DNA from 3 places in the Tumebacillus lipolyticus genome. Region 3 is predicted to be linked to each of the others. Evidence: riboswitches for the same ligand, from Rfam matches in the RefSeq annotation. Region 3 holds a riboswitch; each other region holds the start of a gene.
What was found. Region 3 has a riboswitch for cyclic di-AMP ahead of ACFSOY_RS04120 (C40 family peptidase). Riboswitches for the same ligand answer to the same signal wherever they lie in the genome.
Positions count from the first base shown of each region.

Region 1: it holds a riboswitch for cyclic di-AMP, as region 3 does, so the genes downstream of both, ACFSOY_RS07510 (Na-translocating system protein MpsC family protein) here and ACFSOY_RS04120 (C40 family peptidase) in region 3, are expected to answer to the same signal.
Region 2: it holds a riboswitch for cyclic di-AMP, as region 3 does, so the genes downstream of both, ACFSOY_RS16500 (3D domain-containing protein) here and ACFSOY_RS04120 (C40 family peptidase) in region 3, are expected to answer to the same signal.

Region 1 is NZ_JBHUIO010000005.1:449,647-455,318, reverse strand. Features, by position in the region: gene murA (UDP-N-acetylglucosamine 1-carboxyvinyltransferase) at 1-33, shown strand, start outside; gene ACFSOY_RS07525 (IreB family regulatory phosphoprotein) at 70-327, shown strand; gene ACFSOY_RS07520 (hypothetical protein) at 365-508, opposite strand; gene ACFSOY_RS07515 (MraY family glycosyltransferase) at 917-1,906, shown strand; cyclic di-AMP (ydaO/yuaA leader) riboswitch at 2,006-2,152, shown strand; gene ACFSOY_RS07510 (Na-translocating system protein MpsC family protein) at 2,397-2,765, shown strand; gene ACFSOY_RS07505 (potassium-transporting ATPase subunit F) at 3,179-3,259, shown strand; gene kdpA (potassium-transporting ATPase subunit KdpA) at 3,318-4,991, shown strand; gene kdpB (potassium-transporting ATPase subunit KdpB) at 5,017-5,672, shown strand, end outside.
Region 2 is NZ_JBHUIO010000011.1:58,825-64,496, forward strand. Features, by position in the region: gene ACFSOY_RS16490 (hypothetical protein) at 1-1,621, opposite strand, end outside; gene ACFSOY_RS16495 (glycosyltransferase family 4 protein) at 1,618-2,754, opposite strand; gene ACFSOY_RS16500 (3D domain-containing protein) at 2,854-3,681, opposite strand; cyclic di-AMP (ydaO/yuaA leader) riboswitch at 3,687-3,823, opposite strand; gene ACFSOY_RS16505 (aminotransferase class I/II-fold pyridoxal phosphate-dependent enzyme) at 4,016-5,470, opposite strand.
Region 3 is NZ_JBHUIO010000002.1:1,021,337-1,027,008, reverse strand. Features, by position in the region: gene ACFSOY_RS04135 (non-ribosomal peptide synthetase) at 1-1,053, shown strand, start outside; gene ACFSOY_RS04130 (putative motility protein) at 1,180-1,335, opposite strand; gene ACFSOY_RS04125 (serine hydrolase) at 1,478-2,284, shown strand; cyclic di-AMP (ydaO/yuaA leader) riboswitch at 2,378-2,512, shown strand; gene ACFSOY_RS04120 (C40 family peptidase) at 2,520-3,197, shown strand; gene ACFSOY_RS04115 (hypothetical protein) at 3,462-3,596, shown strand; gene ACFSOY_RS04110 (YqeG family HAD IIIA-type phosphatase) at 3,878-4,393, shown strand; gene yqeH (ribosome biogenesis GTPase YqeH) at 4,402-5,523, shown strand; gene ACFSOY_RS04100 (hypothetical protein) at 5,607-5,672, shown strand, end outside.

The DNA.
Region 1 (5,672 bases), on a different contig from region 3:
GCGCAGATCGAGCGCGTCACATCGGGTGCGTAGAGTAAAGTCTTGACCAAGAACAGGAGGGGCCTTACCATGTCCAACCTCGACAAGACCATGATTTTCCGACCTGATCAAGAATCGGAACTGCTGAACGAAATCATCGAAAAAGTGGTGCCTGCTCTGCGCGAGCAAGGCTATGATGCGGCGCGTCAATTGGCAGGCTTTATCGTCACGGGGGAGAGCAACTACATCACCTCGGCGAACAACGCGCGCACGACCATGGCGAAGATGGACCGCCTGCTGGCCGTTGAGCAGATCCTAAACGACTATTTTGCCCTCAAAGGGCTGTAAGCAAAAAGCGTTCCTCCACCGTGAGGAACGCTTTTTGTTAGTCTTTCTTTCGCAAAAAGTTGGGCAGGCTCTGGCGAGCCTCAGCTTTCACGCGGACAAAGGCGATGCGATTGGACAGGCGTCCCAGCAGAAACACCACCGGGATGACGATGAGGTGGAACAACAGAATTCCGCTGATCATCGATCAACTACCTCCTACTCTTCTACTTGCTAGATTGTATGAGCGAGGCGGATCGAGTAGAACAGCAGATTCTGCCAGACAGAAAGCGGGACATCGGCACGAATCTTTTAGCATGTTGAAATCGCTGTAACGTTTTCCAATTTCAGATCGTCTTATCTATTGAGAATCGAAGAGAATGTGGACGAAATGTTGAAAAATGACGAAATTCGTCTCTTTGCGTTTCTTTTTACCCGATAGTAACTTCCGTTATTGCAGAGTTCTCTGGTATAATGAGTACGTTTTAAGGAGCGCCTGTACATTGGCGCTCCTTTCATAGCGAGCGTATCTAATTTCTCAGGAAATAAAAGTGGATTTTTGCGCACACTACCTTCACCAAGATTGTGGCGCAGAGGGAGGCTTACGAACAAAATGCAATCCCCACAAATGCTGACGCTGACTTTGATCGTCTCGTTTGCGCTCGTGTACTTTATGGTGCCTTATCTGCGCAAGCTGGCGTTGAAGACAGGGTTTGTAGACATGCCGAACCCTCGGAAACTGCACAAGGAACCGATTCCGGTGCTCGGCGGTGCGGCGATCTATTTTGGATTTATCATCTCCACATTATTAATTCAACTGTTCTTCGGAGAAGTGGACGACACGTTTTATGGAATCGCGCTGGGCGGCTTGCTTCTGTTTGCGGTCGGTGTGCTCGACGATTATTACAAGACCCGCGGCAAAGACTTTCCGGCGTGGCCGAAACTGTTGACACATATTGCGGCAGCTTTAATCTTGGTCGGATTTGATGTAAAGGTGGAAGCGATCACCATTCCGTGGATCGATCTGCCCTACTATTCTTTTGCTGACCACGGCATGGAATGGATCTCGATCGCTGCGACCGTGCTCTGGGTCGTCGCGCTGACGAACATGCTCAACTTCTTGGACGGCGTGGACGGTCTGGCAGCAGGGATCTCCTCGATCTCGGCGATCACCTTGCTCTTCATCGCGATCCTTTCGGGCAATGGTCCGGTCGCTTTCTATGCGGTGGCGCTGATCGGCGTATCGCTTGCCTTCTTGAAACACAACTTTCACCCGGCTCGGATCTTCATGGGCGATTCGGGGGCGACCTTCCTCGGCTTTGCGCTGGCCGCTCTGGCGGTCGACGGCGCGTTCAAGTCGGCGACGTTCGTCTCGCTGATCGTGCCGGTGCTCGCGCTCGGCGTTCCGATCTTCGACACGATGTTCGTGCTGTTCAGACGGATCAAAGAGCGTCGACCGCTGCATCAGGCTGACAAATCGCACACGCACCACACGCTGATGCGCAGCGGCATGAACCAAGTGCAGACCGTATCGGTCATGTATTTGCTCGGCATCTGTTTCTCGCTTGCCTCGATCGTCGTGCTGCTCGTCAACTACAGATAATGCGTACGGATCGCTCCTTCCTCAGTTTCAGGGAAGGAGCTTTTTTTACAAAAATAGGTCTTGCCAAAGTGCTCGGAGGGCAGTATATTTGATTCAACAACTGAAACATGGCCTAATCTTGGACTTACTTTCAAGAGCGGAGGACCCGATCTTCTGGGGTTAATCTCGCAGTGCGCGAGAGGGATGAGGAACTTCCTTGCCATCCTACCCGTCAGCTAACTTCGTCGGCTAATGCAGGGAGGGTCAGAAGACCTTCTAGTTGGAACGGTCTTTTTGTGTTTCCTTGAAACAGAAGACACCGTTTTAACTGGAGTCTTTCATAAGTTGGTCTCACAGGGAGACATGACGCAAAGCGAGCATTCGCGTGGCGATTTGTAGACCGGTGTAGATTTTGACCTTTGTATTTTCTAACTTACAGGTTGAGATCAGCACCGGTTTTGTTGTGCCATTCTTTGTGCGATTCTCACCGAAAAAGGGGATTGAAGATCAAATGGCACCGAATGCGAAGAACAAGATGGAGTCTGATATCAGCGAGGCGTACATCAAGCTGCAGCGAGAGATCTTAGGCCGGGGACCGCAAGAGACCAAGACCTATATCATTCGCGACATGGTGATCGTTCGGCTGAAAGGGGTGCTGACCCATGAGGAGAAGCATCTCGTCAAGTCGGATCGTGGCAAGCGGCTGGTCAAAGAGATGCGGCAGATTTTGCGGGAGAACTACAGCGAAGAGTCGGAAGCGATCATCTCCAGAATCACAGAATGTCAGGTGATCTCCAGCCATAGCGACATCTCCACGCGAATTGGAGAGCAGGTCGAGATGTACATTTTAGATTGCGATCTGGAAAAAAAGCTGAAATAGCAGATCTGGGCGGGCGTACGGACCCCGAGATCGACGAGGTAGCAGAAGTCTTTTTCACTACAGGGAGACAGAATGCAGGGGAACTGCTGAGCGGTTGCCAGGCGTTACGTAGACCGGTGCAGACTTTGACGAGCGAAACATGGTTCTGATCATTCGAACCTGTTTCAGGCGTTGAAGGGGCACCGGTCTTTTTGTTTCTTGCCGGAGAACCGGCGTGCGAGCCAGCGCGGTTCGGACGACCGGTTCTCCGCAAGCGGCAAGAACGGATGAAGCGACACAAGTCCAAGAACGGATGGAGGAGGAACGTGCATGCTCGATGCGCTGATGATCGGAAGCATAGTGACACTTACGCTGTTGATGTTGTGGTTGCTCCGCTTTGCAAGCAAGGTGAGCGAGGAAGGGAGTGAGGGAAGATGATGTGGTTGTTGGGCGGCATCGTGATTGCCCTGATCTGCTATCTGATCTTCGCCTTGGTACGGCCGGAAAAATTTTGATCGATATCAATAACCTTGATCAACATTTCGGAAAGATTGTGGAGGGATTCTTGTGACGATCGATTTGTTAGCTATCATTTTGACACTGCTCGCTGCACTGTTGCTGGCACGCCCGGTCGGCCGCTACGTTGCCAGCGCCTTCGATACGGAAAAGCGGAGCGGGATCGACAAGCTGTTTGCTCCGATCGAGCGCACCTTGTTTGCGATCGGCGGTGTGCGGATGGAGAACCAGACGTGGAAGCAGTATGCGGGTGCAGTCGTGCTGCTGAACACCGTGATGATCGTGCTGGTCTATCTGGTGTTTCGCTTCCAAGGGTCACTGCCGCTCAACCCCAGTCAGATCGGCAGCATGGAGCCGACGTTAGCTTTTAACACGGCGATCTCGTTCATGACCAACACCAACCTGCAACATTACAGCGGGGAGAGCGGCCTGTCTTATCTGTCCCAGCTGATCGGCATCATCTTCATGATGTTCACCGCGCCGGCGACCGCGCTCGCTGTGGTGATCGCCTGCATGCGCGGGCTTGCCGGAAAGCCGCTCGGCAACTTTTTCGTCGATCTGGTGCGCAGCATCGTCCGCATTCTCTTGCCGATCTCCATCGTGGCCGCGCTGCTCTTCCTCTTGCTCGGCGTTCCGCAGACATTGGAGCAGCCGGTGACCGCGCACACGCTCAGCGGTACTGAACAGCAGATCGCGCGCGGCCCGGTCGCCTCGCTGCTCTCGATCAAAGAGCTCGGCAACAACGGCGGCGGACACTTTGGGGCCAACTCGGCACACCCGTTTGAAAATCCGGGAGCGCTCAGCAACACGATCCAAATGCTATTGATGCTGCTGCTCCCCACCGCGCTTCCGTTCACCTATGGTCGGATGGTGGGCAACCCGAAACAGGGGCGGGTGCTGTTTGTCTCGATGGCGATGATCTTCGTGCTGTTTCTCGGCGTGTCACTGGCCAATGAGTATGCGGGCAACCCCGTTTTGAGCGGGCTTGGCCTGGCCCAAGATCATGGGAGCATGGAGGGCAAGGAGGTTCGCCTGGGGGTGGCGCAATCTGCGCTGTACTCGGTCGTCACCACCGCCTCGGAGACGGGCGGGGTCAACACGATGCACGATACGCTCACACCGCTCAGCGGGATGATCGCGCTGTCGAACATGTTGCTCAACACGGTGTTCGGCGGTGTGGGGGCGGGGATGCTCAACGTGCTGATGTATGCGATGATCGCCGTCTTTCTCTCCGGGCTGATGGTCGGGCGCACCCCCGAGTTTTTGGGCAAGAAGATCGAAGGCAGAGAGATGAAGCTGATCGCGCTCACCCTGTTGATCCATCCGCTGCTGATCCTCGGAGCCAGCGCGCTCGCCTTTTACACGCCGCTCGGTCAGGAGGCGATCTCCAACGGGGGCCACCACGGGATCACGCAGGTGCTCTACGAATACACCTCATCGGCGGCGAACAACGGATCAGGATTTGAAGGGCTTGCTGACAACACGCCGTTTTGGAACATCACGACCGGGATCGTCATGTATGTCGCGCGCTTCTTCTCGATGGTGACGCTCTTGGCGGTCGTCGGATCGCTTGCGACAAAGCGCCCCGTTCCGGAGACGGCCGGCACTTTCCGCACCGACAACGCGCTGTTCGGGGGCATTTGGCTGGGAACGACGTTTATCGTCGGCGCCTTGACGTTCTTCCCCGTGCTGGTGCTCGGGCCGATCGCCGAGTTTTTGACGCTGAGGTAACGGGGATATGTGGAGGAGGAGAGACATGATGAGCACAAAACGATCGATGATCACGAGCAACATCGCCCTTCAGGCGGCCAAAGAGTCGGTGATCAAGCTCGACCCGCGCGCGATGATCCGCAATCCGATCATGTTTGTGGTGGAAGTAGGCTTTTTGATCACCCTGTTGTTAAGCTTTGTTCCCGACGCGTTTGGAGGCGCGATGCCGCGCTGGTTTAATCTGACCGTCGCGCTGATTCTGCTGTTCACCCTACTGTTCGCCAACTTTGCGGAAGCGCTCGCCGAGGGGCGTGGCAAAGCGCAAGCAGACTCGCTCAAACAGACGAAAAAAGATGTGCCCGCCAGAAAGATCGCTGCGGACGGAAGCGCTCAGATGATCGCGGCGAATGAACTGCGCAGAGGGGACATCGTGCAGGTGCTCCAAGGCGAGCTGATCCCGGGCGACGGCGAGGTGATCGCAGGGCTTGCGACCGTCGATGAGTCGGCGATCACCGGCGAGTCCGCTCCGGTGATCAAAGAGGCGGGCGGCGACTTCGCTTCGGTGACCGGGGGCACTCGCGTCGTCTCCGATGAGATCACGGTGCGCATCGAAAGCGATCCTGGCGAATCGTTTCTCGACCGGATGATCGCGCTGGTCGAAGGGGCGCAGCGCCAGAAGACGCCAAACGAGATCGCGCTGAA
Region 2 (5,672 bases), on a different contig from region 3:
AGACGATGGCGAGAAACAGGAGTGTGGTGATCAGCTTTTCCTTAGCTGGACGCAGCTTGAACAGAACGCTCTGCAACAGGAGCGCCGCGCCGAGCAGGATGCCCATGTACTCGTTGCCGATGCCGTAATAGCGCGCCCCGACGACCGGATCGTAGGAAAACAACGACCGTTTCATCAACGGCGCACCAAGCAGCATGTCGCCCAAGATCATGACGACGAACAGCCCTGCGATCACCCCCAAGCGCACCACGCGGTCGCGCAGGAACTGCAGCGCCCCCCATCCGACCAGCGCGAGCAGGAGGGAATCGAGCACCACCTGCTGTTTTGTCAGCGGCTCGAAGAGCGGTACGCACAGCCAGATCAGCGGGAAGAGCAGCAGGAATTCGGCGAGCGGGGCCAGCCAGAACAGCCATGCCTGTCGAAAAACGGTTCCGATCAGCAGCAGCGCCGCCACCCCGATCCAGACGTTCAGCCACGGCTTGACGAGCAGACTTCGAGCGCCCCCTTGCAACAGCATCTTCTCGATCATGCTCCCCCCCACCGCGCTCTTCATCTCGTCTGGCGAGGTGGTGGTCGAGGCAGGCTGTCCCAGAAACGGGTAGCGCGCCGGATCGCCGCCGAGCGCGCGCACCACAGTCGGAGCGAGATCGTAGTTGGCGATCAACCCGGCTCGCTTCGTCGTGCTCGACGTGAGCAGGCTGCCCGGTGCAACATCGCCACCTGCGAGGAAGACAGGCGTTAACTGTGAGGTTTCCGGCAGCGGGGATACGTCGGGCGAGATCACGAGCAGCGTCAAGTTCGCTCCGACATGGGGCAACAGCTTCCCGACCAACCGATCCGCTTCGGCGATCGTCTGCTGGTAGATTCGCTCGACCTGTGCGTCTGTCAGCATGTCTTTCACCTGTTGCAACCGCCCCATGTCACCCGTTTCCAGCACGATCAGATCGGAGCTGTCTTTGAGCTGCAAAAATTTTTGATAAAGCCCGTCCAGATCGCTGCGCACCCCAAAGGGCCGCGTCCGATCGACGAGCGGCGGGACTTGCAGGCTGCCGCTGTCCACCGTGCCGCGCTCATCCATGGCGATCAGCGCAGCGGGGCGATCGATCTGACTGCCGAAGTCGGCGTTGCCGAGCAGCGCAGTTCTGCCGCCCAGATCGTGCACAGCGCTTCCCAGCAGCCCAGGCAGGACGCGATATTTCACCTCCGCCATCGCAGACTTGATCTGCGGCAATTGCGGCACCACCACTTCGCTTTCCGGCGTGCGACCGAGATGGCGCACATACAGTTCATGCCCGGTGACCGGAAGCATCTCTTCGCGAACCTGTTCATCAGCGCCGTAGGCGAGCACGCGAGCGAGCGGGGCGCTCGCCTTCGCGCCCGCACCGATCGTCAGGTAGGAGTTCGCCTCCGACTTCGCGCCCAGCGTGTTGTGGTTCATCACCCCGACAGCTCCGATCGCTCGCATCTGCGCGAGGTTGGGCAGCTCATCCCCGATCATCGCTCGATGCGACAGGCCGTTGATCACCACCACGACCACCTTGTGATCCAGCGCGGCCGATGACTGTTCAGGCGCAAAACAGGGCAGCAGCAACAGCGCGATCAGCAGCCAGATCACCCTCATAGGAGCACACCTTGCCGCTTGGCGATCACTTCACGGTATTCGCGTAGTGTCGCTTCGATCATCGCCCGTTTGGAAAAGTGCAGCTCCGCTCGCCGTCTGCCTGCCGCGCCGAGCTGCGCGCGCCGATCTGCATTTTGCAAGAGCGACCGAATCGCATCTGCCAGCTCCTCCGCCGACCGCGGTCGAACCAAAAGCCCCGTCTCGCCGTGCACGACCACCTCGGGCAGGCCACCCACATCGCTTGCGATCACCGGGCAACCTGCCAGCATCGCTTCGATCGGCACGATTCCCAAGCCCTCCGCATAGGACGGTTGGACGACAACATCGACCGCCGAGAACAGCCGACCGGCCTGGGGCACATCGCCGAGAAAGCGCACGCGGGCAAGGCCGATCTTTCCCGCCTGCTGCTGATAGTGGGACAGCATCGGGCCATCTCCGATCAGCACCAGCTCCGCATCGCAGCCGCCGGTGAGCAAGAGGGCAAACGCTTCGATCAGCGTGGCGATCCCCTTCTCCTCGACCATCCTGCCGATCGCGCCGATCACCAACCGGTCTGCTCCTTCGCAGCCGAGAATCTGGCGAGCATGCTCGCGCGACATCATCGGCACAGGGTCGACCCCGTTGTGAATCGTCACCGCACGCCAAGCGGGCCCGCGATGCTGCATTTGCACGTCGCGGGCCAACCGATGCGAGACGGTGATCACTCGGTCCGTCTCCACCGCAAGCAGACGCTCCACCCGATCGAGCACTCGTTTGACCATCCCCCCCTGTGGCAGCACCTGATTGTGCACCGTATAGATGACCGGTGGGCGGATCGAAAGTCGGGACAAGGCGAGCCGACCGACCAACCCCGCTTTCGCTCCGTGCAGATGCACCAGCTGGAAGCTCTGCTCGCGCATCAGTTGAACCAGTTGGCGGATCGCCCGCACATCTTTGCGCAGCTGAACGCCATCGACCAGCTCCAGCGGCAGACAGGGCACACCGCTCAACTCCGCTTCCCTGCGCAGCTCAGGTGGGCAGGCCACCGTCACGCGCACCCCCGCTTCCACGAGGCCTGCGATCAGATCGAGCACGTGCCGACGCATGCCTCCCTGCATCGGACGCAACACCTGTAGCACATGAAACTCTCCCACGCGCACTCACCTCCACTCTTCCTCCCATGCTGTCCAATTTGCACGACAAAAAACCACCTGCCTACGCGGTAGACAGGTGGTCGCTGGTGATCGTTTCAACTATTTGAGCACATACAGCTTTACGTTCTGCATGCCAAACTGATTGAGCTGCGCTTGGGTGCCTTCGATGTAGATGTCGATGCGGTTCCCCTTGATCGCGCCGCCGGTGTCTTCAGCGGTGGCAACAAAGCCGCCAGCCGGAAGCAACGGCGTGTTGTACCCGGTCACATACACTTTCGTGCCGAGCGGGATCACCTTCGGATCGACCGCGATCACGCCCGGGCGAACTTTCGTTCCCGAGTACGTATAGCCGCCCCATTCGGACATCACATTGGCCGGACCGTATGCGGTCGCCGTCATGTTGATCGCCTTGCTGTACGCCATGCCCGCGACGGTCGGAGCGACAGGTTGCGGCTTCGGCTTGGCGACAGGCGCCTGCGCTGCCGGGGTCGGGATCGCCGGCTTCGTGACAGGCTGCACCGTAACTTTCGGCTTGCCGGTCATGCCAGCCGGAATGATGATCGTCTCACCCGCATAGAGCAGATCGCTCTGCATGCTGTTGATCTTTTGGATCTGTTCGACTGTCGTTTCGTATCGTTCGGCAAGATAGCCGAGTTGATCGCCAGTTGTCACTTTGTAAGGAAAGGAAATGTGTAGCTTTTGACCTGCATAGATCAGGTCGGAGTCCAATTGGTTGACCGCTTTCCAAGTCTGAACGGACGTTCCGTATTGGGAAGCCAGCTCGGACAGCGTCTGCCCCTTTTGCACGATCACTCCATCGGTGATCCCGGCCGCTTCCGCCTGCACGACCGTCACGGTCAACATGCTGACAGCGACGAGCGCTGCTGTAGCGAAGCGTTTCAGAGAGTTCACTTTCTTCTTCATCATCTTTCAAACACTCCTTCCATCGCCTGCGGAGTTAGCTGACGGGTTCGGGTGAAGGAAGTTACCCGCTCGCACCGTTGCGAGTTCACCCCAGTTGTGGTTCCTCCGCTCCTCATCAGATTTGAGGATTCGGCCTGTCTTGTGGTCGAGTGCAAGTGTAGCGCAGATGATGCATCCTTTTCACTAGCAGTTTGCTGGAAATAGAATGGAAGAATATGCAGATGTTTGCTCGATCCCGCGCGGGGACAGCGATGCGCGCGACCCAATTTCGCAACAAGAAAAAGTTCCCTTCCGAAGAAGAGAACTTTTTATGCAGGGCAGCCTGTCCAATTTTGCGTTATTTTAACACCTTGATCCACTCGATGTTCGGATCGTCCGGCCCTTGCACTGGAAGGCCCGCCTTCACATTTTCAAGGATGTACTCGATGTTGTCCTGCGTGATCACTTCACCAGGCATGATGATCGGGATGCCGGGCGGATAGACCATGACCGACTCTGCCATGATGCGACCTGCCGCCTCGCGCAGCGGCACCACCTCGGTCCGCTTGTTGTAGAAAGCATCGCGGGGAGACACGGCCAACAGCGGCATCGACGGAATGCGCACCTCTGGGAGCTCTTGCTTTTCTTGCAGCTGGAAGCGTGCGGCGATCTGGCGCAGCGCATCGAGCAGCGCTTCGACCGTCTCTTCCGTATCGCCAAACGTGACGATGCAGAGGATGTTGTACAGGTCTGACATCTCCACCTCGATATTAAAATCGGTGCGGAGAATCTTCTCGATCTCCCAACCTGTGACGCCGAGCTCCTTGACGGTGATGTTCAGCTTCAGCGGGTCGTGGGCGAACGTGGCAGACGTCTGCAAAATCTCTTCGCCGAAGCAGTACATGCCGGGGATCTCTTCATTGATCGTCCGGCGCGCGCCTTGAGCGAGGCGGATCACCTTGTCGATCAGCTCATGTCCGTGCACCGCCATGTTCTTGCGCGCCACATCGAGCGATGCGAGCAACAGATAGGAAGTCGAGGTCGTGTGCAACATCGACAGCACCGCCTGCACGTGCGCCGGCGAGACGAACCCTTCGCGAACGTTCAAGACGGAGCTTTGCGTCATCGATCCACCGAGCTTGTGCACCGAAGTCGCCGCCATGTCTGCGCCCGCCTGCATCGCCGAGAGCGGCAGTTGCTCATGAAACTGGAACAGCACGCCGTGCGCTTCGTCCACGATGACCGGAACGCCGCGCTGATGGCTGAGCTCGACGATCGACTTCAAGTCGCAGGAGATGCCAAAATAGGTCGGATTGATCAGCAGAACGCCTTTCGCATCCGGGTGGGCGTCGAGGGTGACGCGCACCGTGTCGACCGAGATGCCGTGCATGATGCCGATGTTCGAATCCACCTCTGGATGCATGAACACCGGATGTGCGCCGGAGAGGATGATCGCCGCCATGATCGACTTGTGCGCGTTGCGCGGCACGAGGATCTTCTCGCCGGGGCCGACGACCGACATGATCATCGTCATGATCGCACCTGACGTGCCTTGCACAGAGAAAAAGGTGTGGTCAGCGCCAAAGGCCTGGGCTGCCAGCTCTTGCGCTTCTTTGATAATTCCTTTTGGCGAATGCAGATCGTCCAAAGGTGCAATGTTGATCAAATCTATGGACAAAGCGTTCGGGCCAATGAACTCGCTGAATTCGCTCGGCATGCCGAAACCTTTTTTATGTGCGGGAATGTGGAACTGAATCGGGTTCCGGCTCGCGTGCTCGACGAGCTTCGTAAACAGTGGAGTTTTATTTTGCATCGCGATCAATCCCTTTCGTTTAGAAAGATAACGAATGCAATTATAGCACGCTTTTTCTGTGATTGCATTGCCGATTTTGTATAACAATAAATCTTTTTGCATAGCATATGTTCGCAATTCGAAACGTTTGTGACAGATCCGATTCTCAACCTTTCAATCAGGCTGAAACCTGACAAATGAGCGAGCTGTTCAGCTTGGTTTC
Region 3 (5,672 bases):
AAGCGCGAGGAGCAGGATGGGGCTCCGCGCGACCGCTTGGAGATGCAGCTGGTTCGCATTTGGGAAGCTGTGCTTGGAAGGTCGAACATCGGGGTGGCCGATAACTTTTTCGAGCTTGGCGGACATTCGCTGTTAGCGCTGCAGATGCTCAGGGAGATCGAAGTGCGGTTGGAGCAGAGACTATCGCTGACCGACCTGATCCGGAGCGGAACGATCGAACAGCTCGCCTCTCTGTTGCGAAAAGGAGAGTCACCCAATCGAGTGACACCTTTGCTGACGCTTCGAGCAAGCGGCGCGCGCACGCCGATTTTCTTCGTCCATCCGATCGGCGGACATGCGATCTGCTACCTCGAATTGGCGAAAGCGCTTGGCGACGACCAGCCTGTCTATGCGTTCCAATCTCCCGGTTTGGAGGGAGAATGTGAACCGCTCGATCGGGTAGAAGATTTCGCCGCTCGATATGTGCAAGCGATGCAGGAGGTGCAACCATACGGTCCGTACTGTGTTGGCGGGTGGTCGTTCGGCGGGGTTGTCGCCATCGAGATGGCAAGGCAGCTCGAACAGGCAGGTGAAGAGGTGGAGTCGGTGATCTTGATCGATTCGCAGTTGCGAGAAGATAAGTCAGAAATGGATGAGCTCGCCATGTTTGCACACGATCTTGCGAGTCGATACGGCAAACAGATTTCCTCTGAGAAGCTCGCTCAATACAACATGTTACAAACGGAGGGCGAACGCTTGCGATTCCTTCTTGAACAGCTCGCCGAGTTGGAGTTGATCCCAGCCGAATATAAGCTGGAGCAGATCAAACCTTGGATCGCCGTCTTCCGTGCCAACCTTCGCGCCCTGCGCAGGTACAGTCCGAAAGGGTATGACAGACCGGTCATGCTGTTTCGGGCAGACAGTTCTATGAGTCGAGAGCGGCGGGAGCACAACGGGTGGGAAGCAGTTTTGACAAACATCGGAACGGTTGAGGTGCGAGCGACGCACCATTCGATCATTCGCGCTCCTCAGGTGCAGCACATCGCAGAGCTTCTACAGAGGAACAGATCTTAGAGTCGGCGGTGGGAGAACCTGGACATACGGGTACTCCCCTCGTCTGAATACACCTTTTCAAATGGTAGGGTATCGAAAACGCAGAAAGCCTGTCGCTCCTGAAGAGCGACAGGCTTTCTGCTGCTGTCAGACCCGAATGTCGATCATCTGACCGCGCATCGGGTCGAGGGATGCCAGTTGGTTGACGATCTGCAGCTGGGCGGGAGCTTGGGACTGGCCCATGTTCATCGCCTGTTTCAGAGCCCACAGATTGACCGCTTGTGAGACGCTGGAAACTTCCATGCAAAACACCTCCAATGAAATAAGTATAATCGACAGAATCATATGAACTCTAGTCAAAAATCGGTCAAAAAGCGACCGATCGACCAAAAGCAGGATGAAGTCGCTCCGCTGCCGAAAGGAAAAGGGGAGAGGAGTGAAGGAAATGCTGACAGAATTACAGCCTGCGTTGCAAAAGATGATCGATGACGCGAAGGGAACGTACGGGGTGTCGATCTATCATTTCGAATCGCAAAGCGAGTTTCAATCGCAAGCGGATGAGTGGTTTTACGCGGCGAGCATCATCAAAGTACCGATCATGGCGGCCGTATTCGATCAGGTTGCGAAAGGCAAATTCAGCTTTTCCGATACGCTTGCTTTGCGGGCGGAAGACATGGTGCCAGGCTCAGGTCTTTTGCAAAACGTAAGCCCCGGCCTGCAACTGCCGATCTATGATTACACGGTGCTGATGATCATCGACAGCGACAACACGGCGACCAACGTTCTGATCGATCAGATCGGCACGGAGGCGATTCAGGCGGCGATGGCCGAGTGGGGGCTGCAAAACAGCCGCTTTTATAACAAGCTTTCGGTGATTCCGGCAAAGGTTGAACATTACAACACGATCACTCCTCGCGAGATGACCGAGCTGTTGAAGCTGATCGCAACCGGAAAAGTGGTCTCCTGGCGAGCCTGTTCGGAGATGATCAAGATCATGAAGATGCAAAAGCATAACGAAGGTCTGCCCAGCCAACTGCCGACACAGGATGGGCCGATCGGTGAACTACCGCTCTGGGAGTGTGCGCATAAGACCGGCTGGATCAACGGCACCGACCATGATATGGGATTGCTTTATTTCCCGCGCAATACGTTTGCCGTCTCCGTCTTTGGCAAAGAGATCGCCGAGCGCAAAGACGCGCATCAGCTGATGGGGGACATCGGGCGACTGCTCTATGCGGCGACCGCTCGCTGATCGGTGTCAAACAGAGACATGATCACAGTTTTGTCAGAGATGACACTCTTGTTTTTATTGAAATCTGACAATTCGTATGATAGAATTTTTTTTGTTGAGTTTTGGCCGAATCTGAAAAATTTTCAGTACGGGGGATATTTTAGAATTTTGGGGTGAACCGCCATCTGGCGGAGGGTTGCTCTCGACCCGAACCCGTCAACTAACCTCGGAGGCCTTGCGGGAGGTCAATCATTTTATGAAACGTCAGCTGAGAGTTTGCATGCTTGCGATGATCATGATCGCGTCTCCAGTGGCGGCGTCTGCAGTTCAAGCGGCGCCGGATGCGTATGGGGATCATATGCTCGTGATCGGCTCCACCGGTTCGAATGTGACGAAGCTTCAACAGGATCTGCGACTGCTCGGATACTTCTCCTATCCGGAAAACACCGGCTACTATGGGGAGATCACGGCGACTGCAGTCAAGAAATTTCAGGCTGCTCACGGATTGGAGCAAAATGGTAAGGTCGGTGCCACGACCGGTCCGCTGATCGACCAAGCGGCGGCGAAGCTCCGTCCCGCCACCCCTCAGGTGGTCGAGACTGCGATGAAATATGTGGGAGTGCCTTACAAATGGGCGGGCAACACGCCGAGCGGCTTTGACTGCTCTGGATATGTCTCCTATGTGATGGCACAGCAAGGCGTGCATCTGCCGCGCATCTCCACCGATATGTACAAAGGCGGCACGCAGACGACCTCTCCCAAAGCGGGCGATCTGGTCTTTTTCTCCACGTATGGCCCAGGGGCGACTCATGTCGGGATCTATCTCGGCAATGGTCAGTTTATCTCGGCCGACTCGACGTACGGAGTGAAGGTGGACACGCTAAGTGGCGGCTATTGGGGCGCGCGCTATATCGGCGCACGTTCATACCTCTAATCTGATCGATTCCTTTGACAATAAAGTGTGGATTCCTCAAAAATTACCAGAGATGTCGAAAAGGAATTTATCTACTTCTGTCTAATTACATCAATACAACAGTAAAGAAACATACGAAAAAACCTCTGTCCTACCCTCGAGCCGGGAACAGAGGTTTTTTCATTTCTCATGATTCCTCCCATTCGACCAGATGAGGATGCTCGTCTAAGATCGATTCGTACTGTTCCAGCCAGCCGTAGGTGCCATTAGGATCTAAGCGCATGTATGGCGCGCTTACTGATCTGCGATGCGAACGATGTACGACCTTTTTACCGCTATGCGACGTTTGAGCTGGTTTGCTGCGCAGCGTGCGATCTGGTTTTCCAACAGCAGATCGAGCAGGTGAACGCTGCCAGTTAGATCGATGCGACCTACAGGAATCCCTCCTTTGCTCCTAGAGGTTTGATTATGCATATGGAGCGCGAGATCGTCTCTATTCCTGATCGCTTGTCGATCCGTTTGGGCTTGGGAAAAATAATGTAATACATCCTGATGTTTCATGGTACTATTGCCTAAGGCAAAGCGATAGGGAACTGCACGATCACTGTGTTAACAAATTGTTGAAACGTTTCCATCTGTGATATTCTCTACAGATGAAAGGAATGCTAGTACAACCGGATACCTTTTGAGGTGAAAAGAAAATGTTGACTCAATTGATACCCGATCTCTATGTAGAATCGGTTTTCGACATCGATCTCGATCAGCTGGAACAGCGCGGGGTGAAGGCGATCATCACCGACCTTGACAACACGTTGGTTCGCTGGGATGAACCGGATGCCACGCCTAAGCTGATCGAATGGCTCGACCATGTGCGCGATACGCGCGGGATCAAAGTGTGCATCGTTTCGAACAACAAAGATCATCGGGTGGAGCGGTTTTCCAAGCCGTTGAACATCCCCTTTATCGGTCGTGCGCGCAAGCCGAAGCGCGCTCCTTTTCTGCGCGCGCTCGACATGCTGGGCACCCGGCGCGAGGAGACGGTGATGATCGGCGATCAGCTGTTCACCGACGTGCTCGGTGGCAACCGGATGAACATGTATACGATCCTCGTCATGCCGGTGGCAGAGAAAGAGTGGATCGGCACGAAAGTGTTGCGGATGATGGAGCGCATCGCCTTCTCGATCCTGCGCCGCCGCGGAATGATTCCTTGGGAGTGAATGAACAGATGTCCGAGATGGATTTGATTTGTACTGGCTGCGGCATTGGCATCCAGACAGAAGAGAAAGAGCAGCCGGGGTATGCCCCGTTAAACTCGGTGATCGAACGAGAATATCCGGTTTGTCAGCGATGCTATCGGATCAAACATTACAGCGATGTCGCGCCGGTCACGCTCGACAACGCAGGCTTTCAAAAGATTCTTCGCGACATCGGCAAGCGGCCAGCATTGGTCGTGAAAGTGGTCGATCTGTTCGATTTCGCCGGCTCTTGGGTGAAAGAGATCAACAGATATGTGGGCCAAAATCCGATCATCCTCGTCGCCAACAAAGCGGACTTGCTGCCGAAAGTCACCAACTTTGAAAAGGTGGAGCATTGGTTGCAAAAAGAGGTGGAGAAGCAGGGAGTCAAGGTTGCAGACACGATCCTCATCTCCGCGAAGAAGCGAATCAACATCGAATTTGTGAAAGAAGCGATCGAAGAGCGCGTGGGGAATCGTGACGTCTACGTGGTCGGCACCGCCAATGTGGGGAAATCGACCCTGATCAACGGGTTGCTCAACCTCTACGGACAGGAGGAAGGGGCGGAGATCACCACCTCCCGCTATCCTGGTACGACGCTCTCGACGATTAAGATGGACTTGCCCGGTCACAGCGGTTCGATCATCGATACGCCGGGGATCATGACGACGCATCGGCTGACCGATCTGGTCTGCCCGAAATGTCTGCGCACGATCACGCCGGAGACGTACATCAATCCGAAAACGTATCAATTGAACGACAAGCAGACGCTGTTCTTCGGCGGGCTGTGCCGTTTTGATTATCTGGCAGGTGAGAAGCAAGGGTTTACGATCTATTCGGCCAACCAGTTGAGCGTTCATCGCACGAAGCTTGAGAACGCAGACGAGATCTACAGCAAACACCTCGGCACCCTGCTGGTGCCACCGTGTGAAAAATGTCCCGATCATCTGCGGGAGCTGGTGCCGCACAAGATCACGCTCAAGTCGGGACATCCCCAAGACATCGTGATCTCCGGGCTCGGTTGGATCACCGTGCGCGGGATGCATTACACAACGGTGGTCGTCCACGCGCCAAGAGGCGTCGAAGTGCATACGAGACGCGCCCTGATCTAAGCCTTTCCGCGCTCAGCAGTCATATTTCCCCTTTCGCCCCCATACATTTTAGATACAGATGATATAGGGGCGAGGGGATGTAGGTGGAGACGATGACGACAGAGCGCCGCCGATTGGTCAAGCGATATGTAGTGGCCCGATCGGAAGGG